One region of the Methylobacterium brachiatum genome, then DNA from elsewhere that is predicted to be linked to it. Evidence: predicted binding sites of a transcription regulator. Region 1 holds the regulator's gene; each other region holds the start of a gene.
What was found. Region 1 encodes LexA, which represses DNA repair genes until DNA is damaged. Its sites were predicted from a motif close to TGTTCNNNNTGTGTTCNG; they were not measured.
Positions count from the first base shown of each region.

Region 2: the regulator LexA is predicted to act here: its motif matches at 1,998-2,015, upstream of BMZ47_RS13775 (trna delta -isopentenylpyrophosphate transferase).
Region 3: the regulator LexA is predicted to act here: its motif matches at 1,480-1,497, upstream of recA (recombinase RecA).
Region 4: the regulator LexA is predicted to act here: its motif matches at 2,377-2,394, upstream of BMZ47_RS00170 (LexA family protein).

Region 1 is NZ_FOQW01000004.1:219,067-223,273, reverse strand. Features, by position in the region: gene BMZ47_RS05350 (ComEC/Rec2 family competence protein) at 1-1,371, shown strand, start outside; gene lexA (transcriptional repressor LexA) at 1,365-2,084, opposite strand; gene BMZ47_RS27855 (hypothetical protein) at 2,413-2,880, opposite strand; gene BMZ47_RS05340 (helix-turn-helix domain-containing protein) at 2,952-3,179, shown strand; gene BMZ47_RS05335 (Mu transposase C-terminal domain-containing protein) at 3,341-4,207, shown strand, end outside.
Region 2 is NZ_FOQW01000009.1:192,051-196,257, reverse strand. Features, by position in the region: gene BMZ47_RS13780 (zinc-dependent alcohol dehydrogenase) at 1-1,145, opposite strand, end outside; gene BMZ47_RS13775 (trna delta -isopentenylpyrophosphate transferase) at 2,077-2,763, shown strand; gene BMZ47_RS13770 (hypothetical protein) at 2,799-3,110, shown strand; gene BMZ47_RS13765 (tRNA1(Val) (adenine(37)-N6)-methyltransferase) at 3,111-3,860, opposite strand; gene BMZ47_RS13760 (putative signal transducing protein) at 3,857-4,081, opposite strand.
Region 3 is NZ_FOQW01000013.1:200,763-204,969, forward strand. Features, by position in the region: gene cckA (cell cycle histidine kinase CckA) at 1-1,395, shown strand, start outside; gene recA (recombinase RecA) at 1,589-2,650, shown strand; gene rpsQ (30S ribosomal protein S17) at 3,000-3,266, opposite strand; gene rpmC (50S ribosomal protein L29) at 3,288-3,503, opposite strand; gene rplP (50S ribosomal protein L16) at 3,516-3,929, opposite strand; gene rpsC (30S ribosomal protein S3) at 3,941-4,207, opposite strand, start outside.
Region 4 is NZ_FOQW01000002.1:31,113-35,319, forward strand. Features, by position in the region: gene BMZ47_RS00160 (LysR family transcriptional regulator) at 1-356, shown strand, start outside; gene BMZ47_RS00165 (Y-family DNA polymerase) at 643-1,929, opposite strand; gene BMZ47_RS00170 (LexA family protein) at 1,926-2,354, opposite strand; gene BMZ47_RS00175 (hypothetical protein) at 2,541-3,008, shown strand; gene BMZ47_RS00180 (hypothetical protein) at 3,258-3,554, shown strand; gene BMZ47_RS00185 (DUF3658 domain-containing protein) at 3,578-4,207, shown strand, end outside.

The DNA.
Region 1 (4,207 bases):
GTCTTTTGGCTGGTGCGAGCATTGCTCGCCTTCGTCCCGTTCTGCGCCCTGGTCTGGCCGATCAAGAAGATCGCCGCCGGGTTCGCGATGCTGGGCGTCACCGCCTATTGCGCCTTCTCGGGCTGGGACATCGCCGCCGAGCGCTCGCTGATCATGACCCTGATCATGCTGGGCGCGATCCTGGTCGACCGACCGGCTTTGTCGATGCGCAACCTGGCGCTCGCCGCTTTGATCGCCCTGGCACGGGAGCCCGAGGGTTTGTTGGGGCCGAGCTTCCAGATGTCGTTCGGGGCGGTGGCCGGGCTGATCGCCTGCGCGCGGCTGATCGACGGCGGCCTGTTCCGGCGGCCGGGGGCAGGGCGGATCGAGCGGCTCGTCGGCACCGGCCTCGCGGCCGTGACCGGTACCCTGGCGACGACGCTCGTGGCGCAGATCGCCACCGCGCCATTCGCCACCTACCATTTCCAGACGATCCAGCCATTCGGGCTGATCGGCAACGCCCTGACCCTGCCGCTCGTCTCGCTGGTGGTGATGCCCGCGGCGGTGATCGGGATCCTGGCCTATCCTTTCGCCCTCGACCGGCCGGTCTGGTGGCTGATGGGGCAGGCGGTGGGCGGCATGCTGGCGATCTCGGAGTGGATCGCCGGCTTCGATCGGGCCACCCTGGTGCTGCCGGCTTTCGGCACCGGCGCGCTGGTGCTGCTGGCGGCGGGGCTGCTCCTGGCCACGCTCCCGGTCTCGCGGCTGCGCTGGCTCGCCCTGCCGCCCGCCCTGCTGGGGCTCGGCCTCGCCGCGATGCCGGACCGCTTCGACCTCTATATCGACCGGCAGGGCGGCGGCGCGGCCGTGCGCGGGACCGATGGGCGCCTGGCAGCGCTGGGCAGCCCGTCGGCCTTCGTGCTGGAGCAGTGGCTGAAGGCGGATGGCGACGGCCGGTCGGCCAAAACCGTGATCGGCGGTGTCGCGCAGAGCGGACGCTGCGACCGTCTCGGCTGCACCGCGCGCCTGCCGGATGGCCGCGCCATCGCCCTGGTCCGCGACCGGCGCGCCTTCGCGGAGGATTGCGCCCGGGCGGCCGTGCTGATCACCCGGTTCGCCGCGCCGCCGACCTGCCACGCGCCGCTGGTGATCGACCGCCGGGCGCTCGCCGCCCACGGCGCCGTCGCCCTTCGGGCCGACCGCGCGGGATTCACGGTTCGCTATGCCCACGACGAGGGCCGCTCCGTTCCCTGGCGACCGTCCCCCAATGCCGGGCCGTCACCGGTGCAGCGGACCGAAACGCCCGCTCCCGGCGCCCCGATCCCGTCCGAGCCCGACGCCGCCGGTCCCGAAGCCGCGCCCGGCGACGCGCCGGCCGAGCCGCTTCAGTAGCGGCGGACGAGGCTGACGAGCCGGCCCTGGATCTGGACCCGGTCGGGTCCGAGCACGCGGGTCTCGTAGGCCGGGTTGGCGGCCTCCAGGGCGATCGAGGAGCCGCGGCGACGCAGGCGCTTCAGCGTGGCCTCCTCGTCGTCGATCAGCGCCACGATGATGTCGCCGGTATTGGCCGTGTCCTGCTTGCGGATCACCACGAGGTCGCCGTCCAGGATGCCGGCATCGACCATCGAATCGCCGCGCACTTCGAGGGCGTAATGCTCGCCGCCGGCCAGGAAGTCCGGCGACATGGTGATGGCGTGGCTCTGGTTCTGGATCGCCGAGACCGGCGTACCGGCCGCGATCCGGCCCATCACCGGAATCGAGATGGCGCGCCCGCCATCATCGATCATCCGGGTGGTCGCGGGCTGGGGCGGCAGCTTGGACTTGCCACCTTCGACCACGCTCGGGGTGAAGCGGCGGGGCTCGGCCGGCGGCGCGGCGGCCTGCGACAGGCTCTCGGGGATGCGGATCACCTCGATGGCCCGCGCCCGATTCGGCAGGCGCCGCAGGAAGCCGCGCTCCTCCAGGGCCGTGATCAGCCGGTGGATGCCCGACTTGGACTTCAGATCGAGGGCGTCCTTCATCTCGTCGAACGAGGGCGGGACGCCGCATTCCTGCATGCGGCTCTGGATGAAACGCAGGAGGTCCAATTGCTTGCGCGTGAGCATCGACGGGGGACTCGCGGCTTGGCGGACCGCATCGACGCGGCCTCGGAAACAAATCACGAACACGTTAAACGTTCCGCAAGTGTTCCGCAAGCCTGATCCGGCCAAGCTTTGGGGCGGCGAAGCCAATTTGGCGACGGCTATGTCATCGCTAATTGGCGACGACGACAGAAAATTCGTTTCACGTCAGGGGCTTAGCTTGCTCCGATTGGGGAACCTAGTCGGCGTTCTCAACGGCCGCCAGTTATGAGTAACCCGCTTTAACGGAACAGCTTTTTGCGGACCCAGCGTTTGCTATCTGTCCGATTGCGGACCCTATTGCGGACCTCAGCTAAGATGACAAACGGTCATCCAGCCAAGCTGACACGCCCTTTTCGTCTATCTCCGCTCTTATGTCGTCAAAGCGTGTCCTCAGTTTCTCGCGGCTGAGGTCATAGCGCAGCTCGCTGGCTAGAGAACGGTGCAATGCCGATAATTTCTGACCAATCCAAGCCAACTCGAACCCGTCGACAGAACTATCGTCCCAGTCACCACCGCTCTGAAATTTGGAAGCGACTATAGCGATCAGCGCGAAAACATAAGCGTCATGAAGTCCATGCGGATATGACGATTGAGATCGGATCTCTTGTACATCTTTAGCAATCTTATATCGTAGCTTGTACTTATCGGGAACCTTTCCCCTGCGGCGCCACGCTGCCACAGAAGTGGGAACGATTTTGAGTTCTTCGGCGAGGTCCCTGTCTAATTCGACGCCAAGCCGCATTTTCATCGCGTTTATTTCGGCTTCGACATCTGACATGACACGCGCACCCTAACTTGACAAAAGATGACACAAAATGTCATCTTTTGTCGGACCTTGGGTACGATAGCATGACAGCCATCCTCCACGACACCGCAGCTGACTACGATCGCGAGTACCAGCGGATCCGAGCGACCTTCGTGTCTGCTGGCACGTCTTTGAACGCTTGGCTTATGGCGCAAGGCATCGATCGGCGCCTCGCCTACCGTGCCCTCAGGGGGCAGTCCTTAGGTCGTCGCGCCATCGATCTTCGTATTCGCATCCTCCGAGTCGCTTCTGAGATCGAAAACGCCGCATGACCGCGGAGTGGATCTCAGGGCCTGACCTGGCTCACGTCGCCGGCATCTCTCAGCGGAAGGCGAGAAATGCTCTTCTGCGGGCGGCGCGCGGTCTCCCTTGGCGGGGAGCGAACATGCTCACAATGCCTGTGCATGGTCGAGGCGGCAGGGCTGGTACTCACTTGAAGGTCCGGGTCGATAGCCTGCCGGCCGACCTTCAACTCCGCATTCAGTCAGCGCACACGCCCGTTGAAGGGTCGTTGAACCCGTCTGCAAAGGCGCTCAAGGCAGCCGAGTGGTGGGCCTACTTCCTTCGCCCTGCACTGGCTCATCCGAAGGGCTCGCGTGAGCGCCGGGCCGCGATCGAGGCGCTGGCGGGCGTCGAGGTGTGCGGCCCGGACGGGCATTGGTTCTCTCCGAGCCGTCGCGACATCGAGCGCAAAGTCAGCAAGGCGACGGCCGGCGGCATCCGCGGCCTGGTGCGCAAGCGGCGCGAGGTGAAGCCGGAGAGCTTGCCCGTTATCACGCGTCGCTGGGATGCCGCGACGGTTGCTCTGGACGATGAGACCCGCGAGCGGATCGCCGGGACGATCCAGCGGTACATCCGCGCTCTCTGGGGCAATGGCACGAGCTACAGCGGCGTCCTGCGCCTCGCATCCGAGCGGCTGGCCGAGCTGACAGCCCAGGTGGGGATTGGAGACTACGAAGCCAACCTGTCGGCTTGCCAGCTCCCGAAGCACGTCATTGAGGCCGGCCGGGACGCTCGCCGGGTCCACGAGTACCACACCAACATCAAGGAATGGGACAATGCCCGGCCGCGGGTGCGGCTCACCTCGGCGGGCCTCGCGCCTATGGAAGTGGTCTACGGCGACGTGCACCACTTTGATGTGTACGTGCGGCGGCAGGACGGCACGTTGGCTACGCCAAAGGGCATCGCCTGGCTCGATGCTGCGAACCGCCGCCTGCGTCTGGACCTGGTGCTGTGCGAGCCCGGCACCGCGGTTCGCAACGCCGATCTGATCCGCAGCTTCGTCGCCATGACCCAGGAT
Region 2 (4,207 bases), on a different contig from region 1:
TTGTCCTTCTTGTCGCGGAAGGTCTTATACATCTCGGGCCCTTGATCGAGCTTGGCCCGATGGGTGATGACGAACGACGGATCGATCTGCCCGTCGTCGATGCGCTTGACGAGGTCGTCCGTCCACCGGTTCACGTGGGTCTGACCCGTCCGGATGGTGAGACCCTTGTTCATCAGGGCTCCCATCGGCATCTTGTCGACAAGCCCACCATAAACGCCCGGGATCGAAAGGATGCCGGCGGGGCGACAGACGTAAATCATCTCGCGCAGCACCGAGGCCCGGTCGCTCTCGAGCATCACAGACTGCTTCAGCCGGTCGTAAGCATGTTCGAGCGCGCGCGGCGAATGCGCCTCCATGCCGACGGCATCGATGCACTTCTCCGGGCCCTTGCCGTCCGTGAGGTCATTCAAGCGCTCGACCGTGCTTTCCTGACTGTTGTCGATCGTCGTCGCACCGCCCGCGCGCGCCATTTCCAGGCGCTCGGGCACGCTGTCGATGCAGACCACCCGCTTGGCCCCGAGCAGGAGCGCGGAGCGTAGCGTCATCTGGCCGACGGGGCCGGCGCCCCAGATCGCGACCGTATCGGTCGGCTGGATGTCGGCCTGTACGGCCGCCTGCCAGCCGGTGGGGAAGATGTCACCGAGGAACAGGACCTGCTCGTCGCTCAGGTTTTCCGGCACCTTGATATGCGTCTTGTCGGCAAACGGCACCCGGACGTACTCGGCTTGCCCGCCCTGATAACCGCCGGTGAGGTGTGTGTAGCCGAACAGGCCCGCTGTGGTGTGCCCGAAGGCTTTGTCGGCGATATCCTTGTTGCGGTTTGAGCGTTCGCAGACGGAGAAATAGCCGCGTTTGCACTGATCGCACTCACCACAGATGATCGTGAACGGCACGACGATGCGCTCCCCTTTCTTGAGAACGCCCTTGACGCCTTTGCCGGTCTCGACGACCTCGCCCATGAACTCGTGGCCCATGACGTCGCCCTTCTCCATGCCGGGCATGAAGTGGTCGTAGAGGTGCAGATCCGAGCCGCAGATCGCGCAGGCGGTGACCCTGATGATTGCGTCGCGATCATCCTCGATCTTGGGGTCCGGAACCGTATCGCAGCGGATATCCTGAGTGCCGTGCCAAACCAGTGCTTTCATGGACCGTCTCCCCAATCAGGAGGAAGGATTCTCGACTCTGCTCAAGGGTGCTCCTGCATAGAATGTATTCGAGCCGGAATGTTTCCCGGGGCTACACTATAAAAACCGATTGTAATAAAATGACACCCCGTTCTTACCTTGACCATTGCAGATATTGGCCGCGAAAGCTGGACGATAGGCGGTCATTGACGCGAAGACTTGGCGGCGCTCGGAAGAGGCGGCGTTCCACACCAGCTGCGCGGGTCCGAGGCCGGGCATGGGGCCGGCTCTGGCGGAACGGCGCAGCGCTCAACGACGTCCGCGTCCTCGACGCCTGACATGCTGGGACGCCTCCGTGCACGCCATTAGGACCGGGCGCGGTTTAAAACCGCCTCATGCGCGAAGCCCCAAGGGCTGTCCGCGCGGCCCATATCGGTCGATGGCAGCCACTCTTATGCGGACCCGTTTCGGTCCCCCGGATCCGTCCCTGTGCGCGCGATGATGGTGGGGCAGCGGCGAACCTGCCGGTCTTCCGAACCGCTCCTCGATCCCGAAGTGTCGGAGAAGGCTTCGAAGCCGGCGTTCCGCAGGCCCCGCGTTTTCCGGAGGACTCCGTCGAGGTCCCGCGATCGTCGGTCGCCAGCCAGGACCGAAAAAGGAGGCGCGCCAATCGGGCCCGGACGACGCCGCGTCGCGTGCTGGGAAGCGAAAACCGGACGCCCGTGCATCACCGCCCCGCCTCAAGCCGATCCCCGAAACCGAACCCTCCCCGCCTGCCTCCGGCACGCCCGCGCGCACTGACGCAGCCCCCTCAATCGACAGGGCGAGCGCGCCGCAACCCTTGCGCACGCCCCCGCGATCACGCATATACGGTGAAACAAAACGGGAACAAAGAGCGTCGCCGTAGAAAGCTGTGGATGACGCAGCTGTCTCACACCGGAACGAGCCCCGCATGCGAACCGCCGACAAGCAGATCGCCGACATCCTGGTGCGCTACGGGGAGCCCTTCGGGGGCAACGTCTGGCGCGTGCAGGGCACGGCCGTGATCTATCACAAGACCCTGGAGCGCATCGCCGCGCAGGCCGGGATCGTGTTCGATCCGCCGACCATCATCCGGGCCGAGCGCGACGAGGCCGTGCTGCTGGTGACCGGGCGCCTGCCCGGCGCCAAGGCCGGCGCGAAACAGGCCCCCGACCGGATCGAGTGGTCGATGGGCGAGGCTTTGGTCAACGTGAATTACCGCGTCTCGGGCAAGCAGGCGGCCTACGTCTACGCCATGGCCGAGAAGCGCGGGAAGGATCGCGTCATCCTCAAGCTGATCGAGCTCCACGGCTTGGTCTACTCGGAGGAGGAGGCCGACGAGTTCCGCGCTCAGCTGCCCACCGTCCGGGCTGTGGACGAGGATTTCGAGGAGGCCCAGCCCTTCGACGAGGTCACCGAGGCCGAGGGCGACCTCAAGCGCCGGATCGACGAGGCCGAGACGATCAACGCGGTGACCGACCTGATGCTCGACGGCGCGACCCAGGCGATCCTGGCGGCGATGCCGCCCGGCACCCGCGACGAGGTCCGCGACTACGCCAAGGCGCGCCTCGTGTCCCTGGGCTGGCCGAAGCGCACCGGCCGCCGCAGCGCCGCCTGAACCCCCACACCATCCCCCAACCGCAGGAGACCGCCATGCATCGCGCGCCGAGCCGCCGTACCCTGAAGGCCCGCCGGGACTATCACCGGAACTGGAGCATCGAGACCCTGTCCTACAGCCCGACCCGGATCGTGCGCCTGGGCGAGGAGAAGGTCGCGATCCTGTTCCCGCCGGTGGAGCCGGGCGCGGAGTGGCAGCTCTACCCGCATCCCGACACGTTCCCGGGGCTCAATTTCGACGGGCTGCCCGAGCCCCTGCGCCCGGAATTTCTGGGGTTCTCGGACCTGCCCGCCGTCGAGCGGTTCCTCGGCATCGGCGATGTGGCGCCGACCGCATTGGCGGCCTGATCAGGCCGGCGGCCAGGGGGCGCCCCGGTGGAGCGCCTCGGCCTCCGGGGTGAATGTTTTCGGGTCCGGGCCATGCAGCACCAGGGGCGGCAATAGGCTTGGCGCCGCCCGGCTGCCCCGTGTCGCGGCGATCAGCACCCGGATCGCCGGGGCTTCGGCTCTGGCATGGACCGGGCGCATCGCGATCCCGCCGTAGCGGCCCTTGAGCGCCTCCAAGCAGGCCGGGAGGGCATCGGCCCGGTGGATCAGCCCGAACCGCCCCCCCGGCCGCAGGATCGCCGTGCAGGCGCGGATCCAGAGGTCCAGGCTGCCCTCGGGGAATGTGTGCGCTGTCGCCTTGCCGGGATGCGGAGAGGGGCGGTGGCGGCCTTCCGTGAAGAACGGCGGGTTGGTGAGGACGAGGTCGAAGCTGTCCGGCTCCAGCCCGGCGGCGCGGCGCTCGGACGCGGGGGCGAGCATGTCGGCCTCGATCACGGTCGCGTCGAGTCCGTTGAGGGCGGCGTTCGCCCGGGCCAGCCCGGCCAGGTCCGGATCGCGCTCCACCAGGGTCGGGCGGCTGCCGGGATTGAGCGCCGCGCAGGCCAGGCCCACCGCGCCGGTCCCCGCGCCGACATCGCAGAGCCGCTCCCCCGCCGCCGGCGCCAGCCATCGGGCGAGCAGCACCGCGTCGGTCCCCGCCCGGTGCGCCCCCCGTTGCGGCTGGTGCAGGCGCAGGATCCCGCCCAGGAACGCGTCCGGCGCGTCGCTCACGGGTCGCGCAACTCGTGGGCGAGCCCGGCATCCTTCAGCAACCGGCGAGCCTGGGGCGCCCAATCCCCCGGCACCATCAGCCGCTGGCCGAACGCCCCGATCGAGCCTTCCATCACGCTCATATGGGTATCGGCCACCAGGACCGGGATCTCCGCCGCTTCGAGCACCGAGCGGGCGAAGCCGATCAGGACCGGGTCATTCGCGGAAATCAGCACGATCATCGCAATTCTTCGGCGGGAGGCCGGGCTTCCGGCGCATTCGTCGCGTTCGCTGCGCAGGCTCGTCGCACCATATCCCGGTGGCGCCGATGTTGCGGCGCCGCGAGGCGCGTGCGAAGGGATCGCCCG
Region 3 (4,207 bases), on a different contig from region 1:
CGCTCGGCGCGGCTCTGGCTCAGCCCGGCCGACAGCAGCGACGCCACCCACCAGGCCGACGAGGCCGAGCGCGTGATCCTGTACGCCCTCGACACCACGGCGCAGCGGCAGCTGGAGCAGCAGGTCGCCCAGGCGCAGAAGATGAACGCGGTCGGCCAGCTCGCCGGCGGCATCGCGCACGACTTCAACAACGTGTTGCAGGCGATCATCGGCTACTCGGACCTGCTGCTGGCGAGCCACCGGCCGACCGATCCGGCCTTCCAGGACATCATGCAGATCAAGCAGAACGCCAACCGGGCGGCGGGCCTCGTCCGCCAGCTCCTGGCGTTCTCCCGCCGCCAGACCCTGCGCCCGGAGGTGATGAATGTCGGGGAGGGGCTCTCGGAGCTGACCCTGCTGCTCAAGCGGCTGCTGGGCGAGCGCGTCGCCCTGGAGCTGAAGCACGGCCGCGACGTCTGGCCGGTCAAGGCCGACGTCAACCAGTTCGAGCAGGTGATCGTGAACCTCGCGGTCAATGCCCGCGACGCGATGCCGGACGGCGGCAAGCTGATGATCCGCACCGAGAACGTCACCGATCCGGGCCCGGCCGCGACTGTGGACGGGCGGGGCGGGGCGCCCGCGGGCGACCACGTGCTGATCGAGGTGCGCGACACCGGCCAGGGCATCCCACCCGAGCTGATGGAGAAGATCTTCGAGCCGTTCTTCACCACCAAGGAGATCGGCAAGGGCACCGGCCTCGGCCTCTCGACGGTGTTCGGCATCGTCAAGCAATCCGGCGGCACCATCGACGTCCAGTCGAAGATCGGGGAGGGGACCGCCTTCCGCATCTACCTGCCGCGGCACGTGCCCGTGGCGGAGCCCGAGGAGGCCGCCCCCGCGATCCCGGCCCTGCCGCGGGCCGACCTGCCGGCGCCCGGCCAGGCGCCGGCCAAGCCCACCGGAACCGGCGAGGCCGCCGAACGGGCTGCCAAGACGAAGGCTCCGGAGAAGCCGGCCCCACGCAAGCCCGCGGCCGACCATACCGGGCAGGGGACGATCCTGCTGGTCGAGGACGAGGATCCCGTCCGGGCGGTCAACAGCCGGGCGCTCTCGGCCCGCGGCTACACGGTGCTGGAAGCGGCTTCCGGCCTGGAGGCCCTGGCGATCGTGCGCGAGGGCAGCCAGCCGATCGACCTCGTCGTCTCCGACGTCGTGATGCCCGAGATGGACGGCCCGACACTCCTGCGCGAGGTGCGCAAGCACCAGCCGGACCTGAAGGTGATCTTCGTCTCCGGCTACGCCGAGGACGCGTTCCGCAAGAACCTGCCCGAGGGCGAGGCCTTCAACTTCCTGCCCAAGCCCTTCAGCCTCAAGCAGCTGGTCGAGACCGTGAAGAAGACCATGGCAGCCGACTGACGCCGCGACCGCGACCGACCCGGTGGAGAACCTGCGCGCCGCCCCCACGGGGCGGCGTTCTCGTATCCCGCACCCTTGCCGAAATAGAACAAAACAGGTACATAGACGCGGTGTTGCCGCGCGTTGTGAATGGCGCGCAACCCCTTCATAAGGAGCCCGCCAGATGGCCCAGCCTGCATTGAAAGTGGTCGACATGCCCCCGGTGGACAAGGACAAGTCCAAGGCGATCGACGCCGCCCTGTCCCAGATCGAGCGCGCCTTCGGCAAGGGCTCGATCATGCGTCTGGGCAAGAACGACAAGGTGCAGGAGGTCGAGACGATCTCCACCGGCTCGCTCGGCCTCGACATCGCCCTCGGCGTCGGCGGCCTGCCCCGCGGCCGGGTCGTGGAGATCTACGGCCCCGAATCCTCCGGCAAGACGACGCTGGCGCTGCACACCATCGCCGAGGCCCAGAAGAAGGGCGGCGTCTGCGCCTTCGTGGATGCCGAGCATGCCCTCGATCCGGTCTATGCCCGCAAGCTCGGCGTCAATCTCGACGACCTGCTGATCTCGCAGCCCGATACCGGCGAGCAGGCCCTGGAGATCACCGACACGCTGGTGCGCTCCGGCGCCATCGACGTGCTGGTGGTCGATTCAGTCGCCGCGCTGACCCCGCGGGCCGAGATCGAGGGCGAGATGGGCGAAAGCCAACCCGGCCTCCAGGCCCGCCTGATGAGCCAGGCTCTGCGCAAGCTCACCGGTTCGATCTCGCGCTCGAACTGCATGGTGATCTTCATCAACCAGATCCGGATGAAGATCGGCGTGATGTACGGCAGCCCGGAGACCACCACGGGCGGCAACGCGCTGAAGTTCTACGCCTCGGTGCGCCTCGACATCCGCCGCATCTCGACCCTGAAGGATCGGGACGAGGCGATCGGCAACCAGGTCCGCGTCAAGGTCGTGAAGAACAAGGTCGCGCCGCCGTTCAAGCAGGTCGAGTTCGACATCATGTTCGGCGAGGGCGTGTCGAAAGTGGGCGAGCTGATCGATCTCGGCGTGAAGGCCGGCATCGTCGAGAAGTCCGGCGCCTGGTTCTCCTACAACAGCCAGCGTCTCGGCCAGGGCCGCGAGAACTCGAAGGGCTTCCTGCGGGACAACCCCGAGATCGCCGGCAAGATCGAAGCCTCGATCCGCCAGAATTCCGGACTCGTGGCCGAGAAGATCCTGGAGAACGCCAAGCCGACCGACGACGAGCTCGACGAGGGCGAGGCCTGAGAGCTTCGGCGCATCGCAGGCTTCCAAAGGGCGTCACGCCCTTTGGAGGCTTCGGGACAGCGTCCTGATCCGTCGGGGAAACCCAGCAGCAGGGCCTGCCTCGAACCCGCAGACGCCACGGACGCGTCGGGCTGAATCCAACCCGACGCGTCCGCTTTACGACCGACATCAGAAACGACAACGCCCGGCACGAATCCGGCCCCGTAAGGGTCGAACTTCGTCCGGGCGTTCGTCGTTCTGGAGGTCCCAAAGGTCGGGACGGCACCGTCAACGGTGCATCAGCCCAATCTCAAGACATCCAGCCCCGTTGAGGCGGACGCGGAAACCCGCAGCCGCCGATTCCCGTGTATCAGGCGGCTTCGCCGGTCTCGGCGACCGCGGCAGCCTGGTCCTCGACCAGCTTCCAGGTCTTGGTCTTCGAGAAGGGACGGCACTCCTCGATGAACACCGTCTGCCCGACCTTGGCGACATTCGCCTCGTCGTGGGCATGGTAGTTCTTCGAGCGGCGCACAGTCTTCTTCATCACCGGGTGGGTGAAGCGACGCTCCACCTTCACCACGATGGTCTTCTCGCCCTTGTCGCTGACGACGGTGCCCTGCAGGACGCGCTTCGGCATGGTGTTCTCCTAAGCCCTTCGTCAACTCTTGGACGCCTGCAGCGTCTTCGAACGCTGCAGGGTGCGGACGCGGGCGATGTCGCGGCGGACCTCACGGACGCGGGCGACGTTCTCGAGCTGGCCGGTGGCCCCCTGGAAGCGCAGGTTGAACTGCTCCTTCTTAAGGTTCAGCAACTCGTCACTGAGCTGATCCGGCGACAACGCCTTCAGATCAGACACTCTCTGGGTCGACTTCACGATAGCCTCCGTTCAGTCGGCGATGCGTTGGACGACCCGCGTGCGGATCGGGAGCTTGGCGGCGCCGAGGCGCAGGGCCTCCTTGGCGATGTCTTCGGCAACGCCGTCGACCTCGAACATGATCCGGCCGGGATGGACGCGAGCGGCCCAGTAATCCGGGGCGCCCTTACCGGAGCCCATGCGGACTTCGGTCGGCTTCGAGGACACCGGAACGTCCGGGAACACCCGGATCCAGACACGGCCCTGGCGCTTCATCTCGCGGGTGATCGCGCGGCGGGCCGCCTCGATCTGCCGGGCGGTGACGCGCTCGGGCTCCACCGCCTTCAGGCCGAACTGGCCGAAGTTCAGCTCGAAGCCGCCCTTGGCCGCACCGTGGATGCGGCCCTTGAACTGCTTACGGAAGCGAGTCTTTTTCGGTTGCAGCATGGCTTCCTACCTTACGCGTGCTCGCGCTCGCGGCGTCCGCGCTCGCGGCCGCCCTCGCCATCGCGCTCACGGCGTCCGCCGGAGCGGCCGCCCTCTTCCTGGGCCTTCTTGTCCTGGGCCATCGGGTCGTGCTCAAGGATCTCGCCCTTGAACACCCACACCTTGATGCCGCAGGTGCCGTAGGTCGTGAACGCCGTGGCGGTGCCGTAATCCACGTCCGCACGCAGCGTGTGCAGCGGGACCCGGCCCTCACGATACCATTCCTGGCGGGCGATCTC
Region 4 (4,207 bases), on a different contig from region 1:
GCCACCCGCGACCCGACACGCCGGCCGACCTGGAGGCGCACCGCTGCGTGAACTACCGCTTGGTCGGCGGAGGTGGCCTGCTGCCATGGGAGTTCGCCCGCGACGACCGAGAGGTTCGGGTCCGCGCGAGCGGCCAATTGATCGCGAACGACGGGAACCTGGCGGCGGCCGCCGTTAGGGCCGGGGCCGGGCTCGGCTACATGCTGGAGGACGAGGTCGCCGACGACATCGCGGCCGGCCGTCTGATTCAGGTGCTCGATTCCTGGTGCCCGCCGTTCCCTGGCTGCCATCTCTATTACCCGGACCGGCAGGTCACACCGGCGATGCGAAGCCTGATCGAGGCCCTTCGCTGGTAAGGCGGGGCGTCCCGGTAAGGCCGCCTCGCCTTTCGGGCATCCAAGCGTTGCGTCAGTCGCTGGCGACCTCCGCCGCGAAATCGCGGTATGCCTCGGCAACGGCGGTACATGCGCGATGAAAGCCCATGGGTGCCCGAAGGGACTTCACGCGGTTGAACGACCGAACTGGCTTGTCTGACTTGAATCGGTCGTGCGGGCCCCAGGAAGGTCGCACGTCCTTCGGATGAGCCCCACGGGGTCGCTAATGTGCCCGTACCTGCTGTTGATCGAACACCCGGTAAATCGTTCATGCCGCCATCACCACCGGCACCTCGTCGACCCTGGTGGTGTAGCGGGGCGAGCGCATCTCGAACTTGGTCGACCATTCGCGCTTGGGGGCGAACCCGGCGCTGCCCGGCACGACGGCTCCCCGCCCGAAGCGCCGATTGCAGGCATCGAGGGCACCCATCAGCGCCGCCCCGTGCTCCCGGTCTAGTTGCCCCAGCCCCGGGAAGGCCCGCTGCGAGGCCGCCAGGGGCACGAGATCCGTGGTGACGACACCGGCCTTGGAATAGCGGTAGCCGTCCCTCCAGGTCTTCCGGACGCCGTGCAGGCACGCCTTAACGAGCACCAGGGTATCGTTTGACGCCTCCGGCAGGGTCACCACCGACGAGACCGAACGCTGCGGCCGGTCCCGGTCGTGTTCGGAGGTGTGGAAGAAGACCGTGACGTGATCGATGCCGAGGCCGCCAGCGCGCAGCTTCTCGCCCAGCCTAGCGGCGTGAGTGGCCACGGCTTGCTCCATGGTGGCGAGGTCCTCGACCCGGTCGGAGAAGCTCCGGGTTACCGCGCAGCCCTTCCGGGTCGGGGCGACCTCCTCCAGGTCGAGGCAGGCCATGCCACGCAGTTCCTGAACGAGTCGCTCGCCCACCACCGTCATCGCCTTGCGCACCGCCCGGGTGTCGAGGTCGCGCACGTCGGCGACGCTCTCGCAGCCCAGGGCCTCCAGCTTGCGGGCGTTAGCCGGCCCGACGCCCCAGATGTCCTCGGGCGGGATGCGGGCCATCCAGTGGTCGTACTGGACCGGATCGGTCAGGTCGCACACCCCGCCGAGCTCGGGCACCTTCTTGGCCACGTGGTTGGCGAGTTTCGCCAGCGTCTTTGTGGCGCCGATGCCGACGCAGGTCGGAATGCCCGTCCACGCCCGCACCGTCTCGCGCATGTCCCGGCACAGGGTCACTCGGTCGGCCTCGCGCACGTCCGAGAGATCCAAAAAGCTCTCGTCGATGGAGTAGATCTCGATGCGCGGCGAGAACCCCCGGTAGACCGTGTTCACCCGGGCCGACATGTCCCCGTACAGGGCATAGTTCGAGGAGTAGACCCGCACGCCCTGCGACTTGCACATGTCGCGGATCTTGAAGAATGGCTCGCCCATGCGGATGCCGAGCGCCTTTGCCTCCGGGGTCCGGGCAATCGCGCAACCGTCGTTGTTCGACAGCACAATCACGGGCACCCGGGCCAGGCGGGCGTCGAACACCCTCTCGCACGAGCAGTAGAAGCTGTTGCCGTCGGAGAGGGCGTAGGCCCGGCTCATTCCGCGCGGCGCCTCGGGTTGATCGACCCCGACACCACGCCCCACACCTCGACAACCGCGTCCGGGGCGAGGCTGAACTCGGGAAAGCGCGGGTTGGCGAAGGACAGAATGACCCGCGGGCCCTGGCGCCGCCAGACCTTGAACGAGCGCTCTCCGTCGATGTCTACGACCACTACGTCGCCGTTACGCGGGGTCAGCGACCGGTCGACCACCGCGAGGTCGCCGTCGTGCAGGCGGGCCAGGAGCATGCTGTCGCCCGCCACCCGGACGAGGAATGTCGCCGGCCGGTTCGCGATCAGCAGCCGTTGGAGGTCGATCTCTTCCTCGACGAAGTCGTCCGCCGGGCTGGGGAAGCCCGCGCGGACCGCCCTGGCGAGGATGGGGACCGGGGTCGGCAACCCGACCGTGACACCCAGGACCTGCATGCGCGCGCTCCACGAATCCACAAAGAACAAAAGTGGAACACAGGCCCGTGGTTCCTCCAAGCGGTTAAGCTTGCAACATCGCCGTTCCCTGTATGGATGTGGATAACCCGACGTGATGCTTGACCGTGCGGGCACGGGGACATGCCCTTACCCGAACGACGGGCAGTTCCGGGACCGGGGCGACACATGCGGCGTACGACCCTAGCCATCGCGTTGCTGACGTTCGCTAACTTACCAGCACGGGCCGCCGGAGACTTCCCCCTCGCGTCCTGCAAGGGCTGGAACGGGACGGTGGTCGAGCGCGACGGCATCGACACCACCCACGCCACCATGCGCGGGATCGTCACTAAGGCGGACTTGCAGGAATACTGCGAGCGCGACCCCGGCGGGGAAACCAAGCAGTTCGGCGGCAAGCTGACGACAGCCCAGTGCGTCGCGAACTATCTGCGCAGCGAGGGGCGGGCCACCATGGCCGCGCAGGCGAACTGCAAGGCAGGTACGGTTAGCTACCGGTACGGCGACCGCCAAGCCGCGAAAACCCGCTTCCCGCTTGGCCCGGACGGCGACACCTCTTGCGCATCGGGTAACCCGCCGATGATCGAGCAGTTCAAGATGCTGTGCCCCGCCGCAGCAAAAAGATTGAAGGTGGAATAGGGCGCGACCATACAGGGAGGGGCGAAAGCCCACTCGGCGGGGCAAAACCTCGAACGACGATTTCGGCCGCGTCGCCCCCCTTTTGGCGACCGGCATTTCGGCTGCGGAGGACCACGGTTACAATTCGAAAAGCCGGCGTGCCCTGCGGTCACATCCGGGATCAATGTCGGACCGATCATTGCAAATGAGCCCACCGGTTCGGGCCGGCCGCGCCTAGTGCCGGGCGAGGCATCGAGCGGGGAGGTTCGGATGAAGGCATTGCGAGTGACAGGGGCATGGCTCGCGGTAGCCGTCGCTTCCATCGTCCCGCCTTTCGCACAAGCCCAGGCCGGCCAGGGGACCGTGGCGTGCCAAGACGAGATCGGGTCCGCTGCCGCCAAGCGTCTCGTCACGCAGTGTTTCGATGCCTCGCCGGCCACGCACCCGCCGTGCAACGTCGTGAACCCGTACGCGATGATCCGCGAGGAGATCGCGCGCAGTTGCAAGCTGTTCGAGGCGTCGGGTCCGCTACCAGCGGACCTGTGCGCCACGGGGCGTACGCCGTGACCGGCGCGTCGGAGGTCGTCCACTTGGCCTGGGGCTCGGCCAGGGCCGACTCCGTCAGGCAGGCCTTGCGGATGCAGGGCCGCGCGGAACGGGTGATCGCGCTGACCCACGTCCTCGACGTGGGGCCCATCGAACCATTCGACCCCGAGGCGCGCCGGATTTGGTTCGCCGAGAACACGCGGCCGGACGACGAACCGGAAGGGGAGCCCACCGATCCGGAGGTACCCTGGGCGGAGGCGACGGACCCCGGCGTCCATCCGGTCTACTGGGTCTGCCTGACCGACGCGGCGGAGCACGCTTGCTTCCTTCGGTTCGTCACCCGCATGGCCGGGCGCCCCTTCGACATCGTCGAGGTGATAGGCTCGGACTTCCCCCGACCGGGTGCCGCCTCAACGGTATGGTCGTTGGGTCAGTTGCGTCCCGAGGAGATGGTCGCGGCCGATCTCGTGAGCGGGAGAAGGCCCTTCACCGAAGCCGAGAACGAACCGGCCACGGCCCGCTGGGCGAAACTGCGGCGGGAAAACGCGCCGCTGCGCATCGTTCGGGACGGGTACTTGGTCTCGGCGCCCCTGACCCATTTCGACGACGTCCTGACCGGGTTCGCCACCGGGGAATGGAAGTTGCTGATCAAACTGGTCGCCCGCGTGATCGGT